DNA from 4 places in the Sporosarcina sp. Y1009 genome. Region 4 is predicted to be linked to each of the others. Evidence: riboswitches for the same ligand, from Rfam matches in the RefSeq annotation. Region 4 holds a riboswitch; each other region holds the start of a gene.
What was found. Region 4 has a riboswitch for S-adenosylmethionine ahead of AC25Y1_RS17245 (hypothetical protein). Riboswitches for the same ligand answer to the same signal wherever they lie in the genome.
Positions count from the first base shown of each region.

Region 1: linked by a shared signal. The riboswitch ahead of ssuE (NADPH-dependent FMN reductase) and the one ahead of AC25Y1_RS17245 (hypothetical protein) in region 4 are both predicted to bind S-adenosylmethionine.
Region 2: linked by a shared signal. The riboswitch ahead of AC25Y1_RS16460 (methionine ABC transporter ATP-binding protein) and the one ahead of AC25Y1_RS17245 (hypothetical protein) in region 4 are both predicted to bind S-adenosylmethionine.
Region 3: linked by a shared signal. The riboswitch ahead of AC25Y1_RS07855 (methionine ABC transporter ATP-binding protein) and the one ahead of AC25Y1_RS17245 (hypothetical protein) in region 4 are both predicted to bind S-adenosylmethionine.

Region 1 is NZ_JBYHFO010000001.1:204,271-207,904, forward strand. It holds gene AC25Y1_RS01035 (hypothetical protein) at 68-331, opposite strand; gene AC25Y1_RS01040 (hypothetical protein) at 602-1,174, opposite strand; gene AC25Y1_RS01045 (hypothetical protein) at 1,241-1,390, opposite strand; gene ssuE (NADPH-dependent FMN reductase) at 1,669-2,232, opposite strand; SAM riboswitch class I at 2,335-2,439, opposite strand; gene gdhA (NADP-specific glutamate dehydrogenase) at 2,680-3,634, opposite strand, start outside.
Region 2 is NZ_JBYHFO010000017.1:57,481-61,114, forward strand. It holds gene AC25Y1_RS16450 (MetQ/NlpA family ABC transporter substrate-binding protein) at 1-434, opposite strand, end outside; gene AC25Y1_RS16455 (methionine ABC transporter permease) at 504-1,172, opposite strand; gene AC25Y1_RS16460 (methionine ABC transporter ATP-binding protein) at 1,165-2,190, opposite strand; SAM riboswitch class I at 2,276-2,381, opposite strand; gene AC25Y1_RS16465 (thioredoxin family protein) at 2,438-2,737, opposite strand; gene AC25Y1_RS16470 (toprim domain-containing protein) at 2,751-3,083, opposite strand; gene gcvH (glycine cleavage system protein GcvH) at 3,160-3,540, opposite strand; gene AC25Y1_RS16480 (arsenate reductase family protein) at 3,618-3,634, opposite strand, start outside.
Region 3 is NZ_JBYHFO010000005.1:68,117-71,750, forward strand. It holds gene AC25Y1_RS07850 (methionine ABC transporter permease) at 36-698, opposite strand; gene AC25Y1_RS07855 (methionine ABC transporter ATP-binding protein) at 688-1,713, opposite strand; SAM riboswitch class I at 1,850-1,961, opposite strand; gene AC25Y1_RS07860 (glycoside hydrolase family 3 protein) at 2,548-3,634, shown strand, end outside.
Region 4 is NZ_JBYHFO010000020.1:20,545-24,178, forward strand. It holds gene AC25Y1_RS17240 (DHA2 family efflux MFS transporter permease subunit) at 1-885, opposite strand, end outside; SAM riboswitch class I at 1,421-1,532, shown strand; gene AC25Y1_RS17245 (hypothetical protein) at 1,661-1,927, shown strand; gene AC25Y1_RS17250 (LLM class flavin-dependent oxidoreductase) at 1,962-3,338, shown strand; gene AC25Y1_RS17255 (MetQ/NlpA family ABC transporter substrate-binding protein) at 3,367-3,634, shown strand, end outside.

The sequences.
Region 1 (3,634 bases), on a different contig from region 4:
CTTATGATAAAGAAGCCTGATTCTGTTTTCGGCTGGGAATCAGGCTTTTGTCGTTCAAAGTGCATTACTAATTGTTTAATAGACTTTCCACTTTCTTCTCTAGTTCATCAATTCTGGATTCCTGTTTTACAAAAATGGTTATAAACACCGAAATTATAAATGCAACAACAATAAGAATCCCCCACAAACTATCTAGAATTAAGCCAGCAAATAAAAATGCAGCTACACTGCAAATGACTAGGCAAATAAAAAATGTACTTATAAATTCTTTCATTCTTGTGTCACTCCCTTGTATCGATGCTAAGATTTTCTCCTCTGCGATCCCGGGCATGGATTTGATAATTCTACTTAATCCTCCACCATTAATAAATTTATAAATTTTCCTGACAAAAGAGTGGATATTATAATTAAAATGGGAATAATTATAAAAAGAGTTAGAATATCTGTCAATAGATTCCAGGGAATTACCCCTACATTGATCAATAACCGTAATAATCCAAATAGTAAAGTAAAGATTACTATGAAACTCATTACTTTTGCAATATTCTTTTTCACAATATCCCTCTATTCTAATTGAGTTTTTCAATCATTTAACTGTTCCTTACTTCTTGATTAGTATTTCAATCTCCTCTTTATATTCTTTAACTAATTCATTCAAAAAGTCATTAGTATTTTCATTGTATGTCTCTAATTCCTCTTCGTTATAATCGTCGGGTTCACCAAATATTTCGTGCGTGTATGCATTTAAATACGCATTTTGTTCACTCTTGATTTCTACATACTTCATATAATATTTTTCAGGATCTATCCCCAACTTTTGAGCTTGTGATTCGATAAACGCATGCATTGATTTTCCGTACGGATCTTTTATATCTTTAAGAGGGAGCGCTAACATTGTTTCCGCTTGCAAACTAATTTCATCAGAAATATCTACATTCAACGCCTTAGCTTCTTGTATCATTAATTCGAGCTTTGCAGTTCCTTCAATGTTTTCCAACACCTGATCATCTGCATACAAAAACCGCAAGTCACCAATTGTAATCTCTTTGTCTTTCACAATTGCCGCAATATCATCGTCATGAAAATCTTTTATACTTCCTTGAACACTGGAACTGCACCCCAATAATGAAATAATTAAAAACAAAGCAATTAATAAATGAAAAACTCTTTTCAAAAAAACACCTCCATCTTGCCCGTACATTTCCGTAAATACTTATATGAGAATCATATGAGATACTCATTACTTATCATCTTTACGTTGGATCTCCGCTAAAATAAATCCTCCCATGATTGCAACCGGAATACTGTTTGCAAACACTGCTGGCTCCAAAAAACTTCCAAGAATACCACCAAAAATCGTTAAAATAACTGCAATTACAATTCTTCCCATGTAACTCCACCTTTTCAACAAATTGACCCATTTAATTTATAGGATCGCCTCATTTAACAATATGATTCTAAATCTTAGCAGAGTCATATTGCCTAGACTAATTAATCACATAATAACGTCTTAAATAGATTGAATTATAACATTATTATTAATGCTAACATATTTGGAGACTAGGGGCTATCCTATCTTTTGGTTAAATGCTTATAAATAAGAAAATAAAACAAGCACTTGAAAAATGAATCATTCAAGTACTCGTCGATTTTACTCCATATTTTTTATCACCTTAGATTTCCGACTAATTCGGTTGTGCGCTGTGCCTCTACAATCGTATCAAGTAACTCTTGCAACTGTGTCTGTAATCGGAATTCGCTATCAGTTTCTTTAATTGGATTGACACTATTTTCTTTATCAATCAAGGAATCTTCGAAATAAACGCCTTGTGTAGAAACGCCTTTTAAATTATGTATAATAGGCTTCAATGAAAACTCAATTGCCAGCAAATGTGCGATGCTACCGCCAACCATGAAAGGCAATACTGTTTTTCCCCTAAATGCATTCTCTGGTAACAAATCAAGTAACGCTTTAAGTACGCCCGTATAAGAAGCCTTATATACTGGGGAACCGATAATGATTCCGTCCGCATTTTCAACTTGTTCAATCACACTTCGGATAGATGGGCTATTGAAGCGTACATAAACCAAATCTTCCGGTGGTAGATCAGGAATAGCAATATAATCTACCGTAAAACCTTTCTTTTGTAATATGGATTCTACATAACGAAGAACGAGATCTGTACGTGACGGTGTCAATGGACTTCCTGAAATAATAACAATTCTACTCATCATTTAACCTTCTTTCTCTTATTTTTTGGGATATTTAATAAATTGGATATAAAAAACCCCCTTCTCGATAGAAAAGAGGGTTGAATAATAAATATTCTTTTACTCTTATCTGCCAAGAAGTTACTCTTGCTGGAATTAGCACCTTTCTGCGAGGCAGAGGTTGCTGAAGCTTCAACGGGCCAGTCCCTTAGCTTCTCTTGATAAGATATTAAGTTGTAAGAACAATCATAATACAATAGGAATGTCCCGTCAAGGGCTCATACCTATTAAACTTGTCGGGATTAAATGTTTTAATATTTAATCCAGCCATATAAAAAACCGAAAGAGGGTGTCCTCTTTCCCCACTCTTTTCGACCCATCTGCAAAACAGAACTCACATAAAAAAACACTAGATCACCTCACGATTTTTCAGTGTGAGGTCTAGTGTTTTTTAAATACATTATTTTCTTATCTAATGCCATGGGCAATCATTGCATCTGCTACTTTAAGAAAACCAGCAATGTTGGCACCGACAATTAAATTACCAGGTTGACCATATTCTTCAGACGCCTTCAAACAACTTTGGAATATGTTGTTCATTACTTCTTTAAGTTTTTCGTCAACTTCTTCAAATGTCCAGTTAAGACGCATGCTATTTTGGGACATCTCCATTGCTGATACAGCTACGCCGCCAGCATTGGCCGCTTTTGCTGGTGCAAATAAGACATTATTTTCGATGAATAAGTCAACCGCCTCTTTTGTACAAGGCATATTCGCACCTTCAGCGATAGCTTTTACATTATTATTGACGAGCTTATATGCGGCCACTTCATCGATTTCATTTTGTGTTGCACAAGGAAGTGCGATGTCACAATTAATGGACCAAATCCCTGTACAATCATCAAAATATTTAGCACTCGAGTGGAACTTTTTATATTCTTTAATTCGTTTATTTCCTTCTTCTTTCAGCACTTTAACTGTTTCGACATTGATTCCATTTTCGTCGTAGATATAGCCGCTAGAATCACTACATGCCACTACCTTCGCACCGAGTTCAATGGCTTTTTCCATTGCATAAATAGAAACGTTCCCAGAGCCAGATACGATCACTCGGCTTCCGTTGAAACTCATATCATTCACTTTTAACATCTCTTCAGCAAAGTAAATCGTTCCATAGCCTGTTGCTTCTTTTCTTCCCAAGCTCCCACCATAATTTGGATCTTTTCCAGTAAAGACGCCCGCCTTATGGCCCCCGTGCAATCGATTATACTGCCCAGACATATATTCTACTTCTCTTCGGCCAACACCTATATCACCCGCTGGCACATCCAAATCTGGTCCGATATATTTACTTAGCTCCGTCATGAAACTTTGAACAAACCGCATGATTTCACGTTCAGACTTGTTTTTAGGATCGAAATCA
Region 2 (3,634 bases), on a different contig from region 4:
ATCAAGATTGTTGCACCATCAGGAAGATCCTTTAGTGAGTCGTATTTTTTCGAATAGACACCGATTGGTTCAATATGGATTCCACCCGCATTTACAAAATCATAGCCATGATCACTCATCGACGATTCTAGATACGGTATATGTTGGAAGTAGTTTGCATCAATTTCACCGGAGTCTAGGTCTTCGTTCGGCAAAACGTAATCTGTATACTGTTCAATAACGAGATCAACGCCTTTTTCTTTCAACAACGGCTTCACTTTTTCTAAAATAATTGCATGTGGCGTATTCGAAGCACCGATAACTAGTGTTGTTTCTTTCGCTTCTTGGTCATCTCCGCTACTTGCATTGTTATTGTCGTCATCATTTTTCGTTCCACAAGCTACTAATGTTAGTACCAATGTTGCTAATAAAATTGCTGACAGTATTTTTTTCATTGTGTAAACTCCTCTTTTCTATGCTGTTTATATAATTATCAGGCAAAGCCCGGTATTCCTATATTAACATTATCTTTTATCAAACTTTTTAACCGCTACATCTCCGATAAACTGAATGATGAAGACGATGATTAAGATAAGAATCGTTGCCATTTGCGTAACGTCTTCACGACTTCGTTGGAATCCATCCAAAAAGGCTAGCGTTCCTAGTCCACCAGCTCCGATAACACCCGCCATTGCCGTATAGCCGACAAGTGCAATTGCCGTAACGGTAATTCCCGAGATAAGGGCAGGCATCGATTCTGGTAATAACACTTTAAAGATAATCGTAGACGTTTTAGCGCCCATCGATTTTGCAGCTTCAATCACACCTTTATCGATTTCCTGCAAGGCAATTAAAACCATTCGACCATAAAACGGCGCAGCCCCGATAATTAATGCAGGTAAAGCGGCCTCTGGTCCTCGCATTGTACCAAGAAGCAATTTTGTAAATGGAATCAGCAATATAATTAAAATGATAAACGGGATTGACCTAAAAATATTGACGAATGCTCCGGAAATCGTATGAACCAACTTATTCGCCCATAACTGTCCTGGACCTGAGAGAAACAACAAGACACCTAGTGCCAACCCAAAAACAAATGTGAATACGGTCGACATTGCTGTCATATAAAGTGTCTCTACAGTCGCTTCCCACATCTTAGCCCAATCTACATTCGGAAACAGGTTTTCAATCATTACCAATTACCTCCGTCCGGACATCTTGTGCATTAAGATAATGGATTGCTTCTTGAATAATCGATTCTTCTCCATCTAGTTGAAGAATCAGCGTGCCGTAAGGGCCAGTATGTGTGTGGGCTATATTCCCTTGCACAATATTCACGTCAATCTTAAACTTTCGAATCAAGCTCGTAATCACCGGCTGTCCAGTTCGTTCCCCTACAAAGGTAAGTTTTACTAGCGTTCCAGATGGAAACTCTTCTTTAATATGTTCCATCGCTTCGATTACTTCCGCAGGTTCTGTGACTTGCGATAAGAAACGTTTCGTAATCGGCTCCCTTGGTGATTGGAACACCTTAAGAACATCGCCCATTTCGACTACTTTTCCTTCTTCCATCACAGCAACCCGGTGACAAATCTTCCGGATGACTTGCATTTCATGTGTAATGAGGACAATTGTCAGACCAAGTCGCTCATTGATATCCGTCAGGAGATTAAGTATTGAATCTGTCGTTTCTGGATCCAGGGCAGAGGTGGCTTCATCACAAAGTAACACTTCTGGATCATTTGCTAAGGCACGCGCAATCCCAACACGCTGCTTTTGTCCCCCTGACAATTCAGAAGGGTAGGCATTTTCGCGTCCCTTCAAACCTACCAATTCGATTAGTTCAGCGACTTTTCGTTCCCGTTCTGCTTTAGGGACATTGGCGATTTCGAGTGGAAAAGCAATATTATCTTTCACAGTTCTCGACCATAACAAATTAAAGTGTTGGAAAATCATGCTTACTTTTTGACGTGCTTTCCGTAATTTCTGACCTTTAATAGAAGAGATTTCCAATCCGCCGATTGTAATCGTGCCACTGGTCGGCATTTCTAATCCATTTAAAAGCCGGATGAGTGTGCTCTTTCCAGCACCACTATATCCAATCACACCAAATATTTCACCCTCTGAAATATCAAAGGTTACACCGTCCACAGCGACAATACTTTTTGAACCTTCACCGAAGACCTTATGAACGTCTGTTAAATGAATCATTTTTCTTCACCTCTATAAATAATAAAAAGCCTTACTGCTCGATGCAGAAAGGCTTAACGTTTAATGTAATAAGCGTATGTCCAATCTCTCATCTTTCAAAGCAATATGCTTTGTGTGACTTGGCACCAGTTCACTTATGTGATGGTTGCCGGGCTTCATAGGGCACTTCCCTCCGCCTCTCTTTATAAGAGTGATTAAATTATGTTTTATGATTAACAATAAATCTAGCATACCTGTCCCTGGTCTGTCAACTTATTTTCACTAGCAAATCAGGTACTGATTTGAATGCATATACCTTTTCCGTCAAAACACCATTTTTAGAAATGAGGAGGCAGGGTACACTTTCAATTTGATAATCAATTGCTAATTCCTCGTGATAATTCAAATCTGCCTTACCAATCGGTATCTCTGGTTTCATAACAGAAATTACATTCATCATTTTCGAAGCGACTGCACATGTACCGCACATTGGCGTGTACAAATAAAATACCGCAATGTCTTTTTCGCTGCTGTTCTTTTCCCAATCTCTAATTGTCCATATATCCATTATATCTACCTTCTTACATTATAAATTCAGGGTGAACTTTAATATGTGCTTCTTGAAGAATTTTTGCAAGCACATTGTATGGTGTTGTTTCAACTTCTTTATATACTCTTTCAGTGTAAAGATGAATGGCTAATGGATATTCCCTTTTGAATAATACACGGGTTTTTTCGCCATCTTCATCTGCATCAAGGAAGACGTACATCTCGAACTCTTCATAAGGTGTTAATAGTACCTCAAGATTATAAGGACTTATGGTACCATTTGTACAAATAATATCAATAGGTTCAGCAAGTACACGACTGACTCGTTTCCGATCCGCGCTTCCTTCTACAATCAAGATTTTCATCTGATTCAAGCTTTATGCGCCTCCTTTATAAAAAAAGAAAAACGCCGAATAACTTCTCGGCGTCCGGTGTCAACTATTACTCAATTGTCATTTTGTCATAGTCTTCAGCCGACATAAGTCCATCTAATTCGGAAACATTTGATGGTTCAACGACAATCATCCAGGCTTGTTCGTAAGGGGATTCGTTAACAAACTCAGGGCTATCTTCTAACTCTTCGTTTACTTCAACTACTTTTCCACTAATTGGCGCGTATAACTCAGATACTGTTTTTACAGATTCAACGCTACCGAAAGGCTCGTCTGCCGTTATTTCGTCGCCGATTTCAGGTAGTTCAACGAATACGATATCGCCTAGTTCAGATTGCGCAAAATGAGTAATCCCGATACGGTACTTTCCGTCTTCGTCTTTAACCCACTCATGTTCTGCTGAATACTTAAATTCCTTTGGTGTGTTCATATTCATGACCTCCAAAATAGTTATTCTTTCAATCTAATAGTGCCATAAGCTAGCCTTAAACACAAGGTGTGAAGCCTTTAAATCCATACATTTT
Region 3 (3,634 bases), on a different contig from region 4:
TCTTCTCCTTTTATGTAAGTTCATCTATTTTTTAATCAACGACGCATAATCTTTTTAGAAAGCGTATTTCCAATCCACTGTGCAACTTGTACCATCACAATAAGGATAACAACCGTTACAATCATGACACTTCCATCAAACCGCTGATAACCATAAGTCATAGCGATATGTCCAAGGCCACCGCCACCGACCGTTCCCGCAACTGCCGAGAAATCGATGAGACTGACTGAAACGAAAGTTAATCCTAAAATCAAAGGCCCAAGCGCTTCTGGAATAAGGACTGTAAAGATAATTCGTAACGGGCTAGCTCCCATAGCTTGTGCAGCCTCGATTACGCCGGGGTCAATACTCACCAAGTTATTCTCTACGACTCGGGCAACTACGAAACTGGCTACTATGGTCATCGGGAATATAGCTGCCGCCGTTCCAATGGTGGTACCCATTACCAATCTCGTAAGTTGTGAAATGGCAACCAAGAAGATGATAAATGGAATCGGTCGAATGATATTAATAAATATATTCAATATCCGTGAAACAGCTTTATTTTCTAAAATGTTATTTTCTCTTGTCACAAACAATAGTAGGCCAAGCGAGATTCCAATAATTGAACCAAAAATCAGTGTGGCGATCACCATGAGGAGCGTTTCGCCAGTCGCTTCTACAATACGTGGCCAAAACGTGGACCAATCAACTTTCATCTTTAATGACCTCCTTTATTTCAACGATCGTTTGAAGTTCCTGCAATACTTTTTGAATCGCTTCCGTATCGCCTTCAAACGAAACCAGCAGATTTCCGAAAAAGCGTTCTTGTAACTCTCGAACCGAGCCGTAGACGATGTTGAAATCGACGCCATGTTTTCGAGTTACTTGCGAGAGTACAGGGTTACTTGCAATATCGCCTTTAAAAATAACGCGGTATAACTGGGTACCACCTTTTGATCGCCATTCGTTCAAAAGCTTTTCCGAAGGCAAGTCCTGTTGGATGGATTGGATAAAGCGCTGCGTAGTCGAATGTTGTGGGTCGGTAAAGGTTTCGAAAACTTCTCCAGACTCAATCACTTCGCCTTCTTCCATGACCGCTACATTGTCGCAAATTGATTGAATGACATGCATTTCATGTGTGATAAGGAGAATGGTTATCCCGAACTCCTTATTGACCTTTTTGAGTAACCGTAAAATATCAGCAGTTGTGTCAGGGTCTAGAGCGGATGTTGCTTCATCACAAATTAGAATATCTGGGGAGCTGGCGAGTGCTCTGGCAATCCCAACACGTTGTTTTTGTCCACCGGATAGTTGATCTGGATAATCTTTCGCTTTATCAGATAGCCCGACGAAAGCCAATAGTTCTTGGACACGCTCTTGAATGTCTTGTTTTGATGCGCCGGCTAATTTCAATGGATAAGCGATATTTCCCGAAACTGTTCTTGAGTTAAACAAGTTAAAGTTTTGGAATATCATGCCGATGTTTTGGCGTTGTTTACGTAGTTCTTTCGCTGATAATGTACTGACGTCAATTTCGTTGATGAAAACAGAACCAGCTGTTGGACGCTCTAACATATTTACTAAACGCAGTAGCGTACTTTTTCCAGCACCACTAAATCCGATAATGCCGTATATCTCTCCTTTTTCAACAAAGAGGGAAACATCTTTAACCGCGTGCACCTCCCGTTTTCCAAGACTAAACGTCTTCGAGACATTTTTAAATTCAATCATGTCAAAACCTCCTGATAAAACTCTTATTCCGCGTTCACAACATCTCAGCCATCAGTGAAAAAAGAAAAAGCCCCTTCTTACTTATCATCGTTCGATAAGAAAAAAGAGGGCTTCTAGTATGTAAGAAACCATCTCGTCCTCATCTTCCAAATGCCGAAGCACTTGCAGGAATTAGCACAGTATTCATTCGTCATGAATCTGTTGCCGAGATGTCATAGGGCCTGTCCCTCGATCTCTCTTGATAAGAAAGTGATGTTTTGCTATTCAATTGTCGCAAGAATTAATCCTTACTTTAGAGCGAAAAGAAGTATAAGTCAATCAAATATTTGAAGTAAAATTATTCGAATTATTACCGCAGTCAAAATGAAAGTAAATTTCTTGATTCAAGTCTGTTAAATATGACCTATTTGTCCGAAAAAGCTATGTGTACTTTTAATTTGAAAAGTAAATATTGGTTTTGGGTCTGTGTGCCTATATGGAAGAAAGTCTATTTTTGTTTGTGCTAAAGGTTGTTTTTATAACGAATAATCTTAATAAAGTAGAATTTATTTCATTTTTTGTAATACTTTGGTATTAGTTGGAAGCATCACTTCATTTGACTCATTTTTTAGAAAAGGCAGAAAACGTGTTGAAAAATAAACAACTTACACCTACGATGAATGCAGTTAGTTTATTTGATTGCTAGCCAAACTAACTTACCAGCGTATCTGTATCGTAAATATGAAAGCGCTTTAATGGGTGAGGGGGGATACAGGAAGGAATGAGAAAATCAGTAATCGCTATCAGAAGTGGCAGTTTTTTTAAAGTTACAATAATATCTAAGGAGGCAAAAAAATGAACTTTAAATCTAGTTATTTATCTAAAAGTGTAATTCTAATGTTAGTTGCTGTGTTAGTATTTTCCCCCGTAGCTCCGACATCGGGTATTGCAAATGCTGAAAAATCTACTACTACTGTTGAAACCCGAGTAAAGGAAATTATTGAAGTAGATGGAGAAGCATTCAGGGATTTGAATGCAAATGGCGAACTGGATCGTTACGAGGACTGGAGACTTCCTGTTGAAGAACGGGTAGAAGATTTGGTCTCTAAAATGACTGTGGAAGAAAAAGCAGGATTAATGCTGATTTCTTCGTTTAATAATGATTCCAGCCGTTTAACTCTTCAAGAGAAAAATTTACGTAACTTCATCGTTCGTGATGATCCAGAGCCGCGGGATCTTGCGTCTCGAAATAATGAGTTTCAAGAACTAGGAGAGGCTTCTCGTTTGGGGATTCCGGTAGTGATGACTTCCAATCCGCGTAACCACGTGAACCCGAACCAGACATATGGTCATGCAGAAGCTGGTGGACAACTATCGACTTGGCCGGGCGAGCTTGGTCTTGCTGCGACAAGGGATACAGAGCTTGTGAAGGAGTTTGCCGAAATTGCTGCCAAAGAATGGCGCGCAACCGGGATGCATAAGCTTTATGGCTATATGGCAGATGTGCTGACTGAGCCACGCTGGACACGTACGGATGGTACATTTGGCGAAGATCCTGAACTAATTTCCAACATGATCACTTCAATCGTTGAAGGTTTTCAAGGTGAGGAATTAGACGAAAACAGTGTTGCACTAACCATTAAACACTTTGCTGGTGGCGGTCCGCGATTAGAAGGTACAGACCCTCATCATGAATGGGGAAGTACAAATGTGTATCCAACCGAAGGAAGCTTGTATACATATCACCTGCCACCATTTTTAGCGGCAGTTGAAGCAGGCACGGCATCTATCATGCCTTACTATGCAAAACCGGTAAATGAAGGAAGTGCAGATCAGCTTCCGAAGCATTTATGGTACACAGAAGATCAGCAATTTGAAGAAGTTGCCTTTGCTTATAATAAAGGGTTACTTCAAGGTCTTCTTCGCGATGAAATCGGATTCG
Region 4 (3,634 bases):
CGTCTGCAAGTATAAAGGTAAGAGAATCATGGTAGACAAAATGACCATGAAAGTAACAAAGACGCTCAAGAGCCCCAAAGTAAACATCGGATATTTAAACGCACGGAGATCAAGCATTGGCGTCTTCATTGTAAGTTGTCTTATGGAGAAGACAATAAGCGCTATAAGACCAATTACAATGGTTGCTACAACGATGGTACTTCCCCAGCCTTCTTCTCCAGCGGCACTAAAACCATAAACAATGCCACCAAAACCAATACTCGATAAAATAATCGACAGAATATCGATTTTAGGTTTAGTAAGCGTAGAAACATTTTGCATATAAATAATACCAGCGAGTAGTGCAAGCGCAAGAAACGGTAGCGTGACCCAGAAAATCCAATTCCAACTTAAATTTTCAATGATTATACCTGAAAGGGCTGGCCCAATAGCTGGTGCAACCATCATCACCAACCCCATTAGGCCCATAATCGTTCCTCTTTTATGGATTGGATAAATCAGCAAAATCGTATTAAACATAAGCGGTATCAGTAAGCCCGTCCCAATCGCTTGAATTACACGCCCTACAATCAAGACATCGAAAATTGGCGCTGATCCTGCAACAATCGTTCCAATAATAGAAAATATGAGTGAAGCAATAAACAATTGTCGTGTACTAAACCATTGAATTAAAAGAGCAGAAATAGGAATTAATATCGCTAAGGTCAATAGAAAACCTGTAGTTAGCCATTGAACGGTGGAATGGGGTACATCGAATTCCTTCACTAAACCACCGAGTGCCATGTTTAAAGCTGTTTCACTAAATAACCCAATAAACCCTGCAATTAAAAAAGACAGCAAAATGGGGGTCGACTTGATAACTTGACTTTTTTCTGTTGTTGACATAAATAATTCCTCCAATTAAAAACTAAATCAATCTTGTTTTATTCTTTGCTGTTTCTCAACATCGACTGTTTGGTAATTACCCCATTCGAGATTGTGACTTGTATTCTGTCTGTACAAGCATAGAAATATCTTCAAAAGATAATAGCTCATTTAATATATTAACCTATTTACTATACAGAAATACAATACATTTTAATACTATAATGCCTTGTAAATAAACGAATCTATTAGAGAACCGAATCTCCCACTTATAGAACAACATGCGTCCTATTTTATAGTGCATTTCACCCATGATTTCAACTTGAATAATTAGTCGAAAAACCATAAAGATTTCCACTTTTCTTTCTACCGTTACATAGTAGAGACGTTTTTTCACTAAAATCAGAATCCAGTAGACTACCATGACTTTTCGCTTATATCAGACTATTTCATCAAAACCCCTTGACTCTTTCTAGAAATATAGATAGTATCTAATCTAACGTTTGATCGCTAATATCTAGGTATTCGATCGACATTCAAAACTAAATAGTATCGCTGCTTATCAAGAGAGGTGGAGGGACTGACCCTTTGAAACCTCAGCAACCAGCAAATCTTTTATTGTATGGTGCTAAGTTCAGTAGAATACATTCGTATTCTTCAGATGAGACGGCTGAAATTACAGTTAACTTTTAATTTTGTATTTCACCCTCTACTCATCATGAGTAGAGGGTTTTTATTTTTTCAAGGAAGGATGGTTGGAACAAATATGCTGTGTTGTGTATAGGAGGTGTTTTTTATGATTATTGATGTTCATTTGCCTGATTTATCATTCGTCAGGGAAATCGAAAAAACTTTCTACATTAACCGTGGTGTTTACAATACGATCGACGCATGGTTTTACGAGAATGGATTCAAGGATGTTTTAGACAGAAGAGTACATATTTTGAAGTTTTTGCACTACATAACAGCAAATGTAGAAGAACACTTGACAAAGCAACGCTTCCCAGAAGGATTAACGAATACGTTGGAAAGTTATGTGAACCTGCAAGAAGTAGTTGTTTAGTGTTAACGCAACAAAAAATTAGGAGGAACTTACAATGACAAAAAAAAGAATTTTATTAAACGCATTTGATATGAACTGCCCTAGTAACCAATCTCCCGGACTTTGGTCCCATCCTGACAATGAAGCACATCGCTACACGGACATTAATTATTGGATCGAGTTTGCACAGTTATTAGAAGAAGCGCAGTTTGACTCTGTCTTTTTAGCAGATGTACTCGGTCCGTATGATGTCTATGAAGGAAAAAGAGACGCGGGTCTTAGGCAAGCGGTGCAATCCCCTATCAATGATCCGATGCTCATTGTTCCGGCAATGGCAGCAGTTACTAAAAATTTGTCATTTGGCATTACCGCGTCTGTCACGCATGAGCATCCTTATACATTTTCACGTCGCATGTCGACATTAGATCATTTAACAAAAGGCCGTGTTGGCTGGAATGTTGTAACGTCTTATTTGAAAAGTGCAGCAATAAACATTGGAATGACCGAACAAATTGCACATGATGAACGCTATTCAATTGCAGAAGAATATTTAGACGTTTGTTATAAATTATGGGAACAAAGCTGGGAAGAAGATGCCGTTGTTCGTGACATAGAAAGAAAAATGTATGTTGACCCAGAAAAAGTTCACGACATTCAACATAAGGGTAAGTACTTCACCGTTCCTGGCGCTCACTTATGCGAACCTTCTCCACAACGAACGCCGGTCATTTTTCAAGCTGGTTTATCACCAAAAGGAAGTGCATTTGCGGCAGAACACGCAGAAGGGGTCTATGTCTCCATGCCTACAACTGATATCGCGCGTAAGTTTGTCGATAAAATACGCGGTCAGGCGGAGCAGTTTGGTAGAAAAGGCGAAGATATCAAAGTGTATAGCCTCTTCACTCCGATTGTCGGGCGAACGCAAGAAGAAGCAGAAGCAAAATATGAAGATTACAAAAAACATATTAGCCTTGAAGGTGCGATGAGCTTGTTCAGTGGCTGGACGGGAATCGACTTATCTGAATACGATTTAGATGAAGATCTACAGTTTGTTGAAAACGATTCAATGCGTTCACGCGTTGACATTTTCACAAAAGTGGATCCGGACAAAAAATGGACCATTCGAGAAATTGCTGAATTTGTGGGAATCGGCGGTATCGGTCCAGTTGTTGTCGGCACACCTGAAAAAATTGCAGATGAAATGGAAAGATGGGTTAAAGATGCGGATGTCGACGGATTTAATATAACGTACGCAATTAAACCAGGATCCTTTAAAGATTTTGCAGAATTGGTCACACCCGTTCTACAAGCGCGCGGATTAATTCGCCAAAAGGATGATGTGCAAAGTACGACAATGCGTGGAAATTTATTTGGAACCGATCGATTGCCTGAAAATCATCCTGGAAAAACATTTTCACTCGTCAATGTCTAAATCATTAACTATAAAGGTGGTCATTAAAATGAAAAAAGTCATAATTCCTTTTCTAGCATTGTTTACGCTACTTCTCCTGTCTGCATGCAGTTCTGGAGAAGCAAGTGGAGACAAAAAAGAGTTGAAAATCGGGGCGACGTCAGGGCCTTATGCAGATCAACTGAAAGAAAGCATCATTCCATTACTGGAAAAAGACGGTTACAAAGTAAAACTGGTTGAATTCAATGATTACATCCAACCAAACCGTGCATTACAAGAAGGCAGTATTGACGCAAATGTATTTCAAACATCCGTCT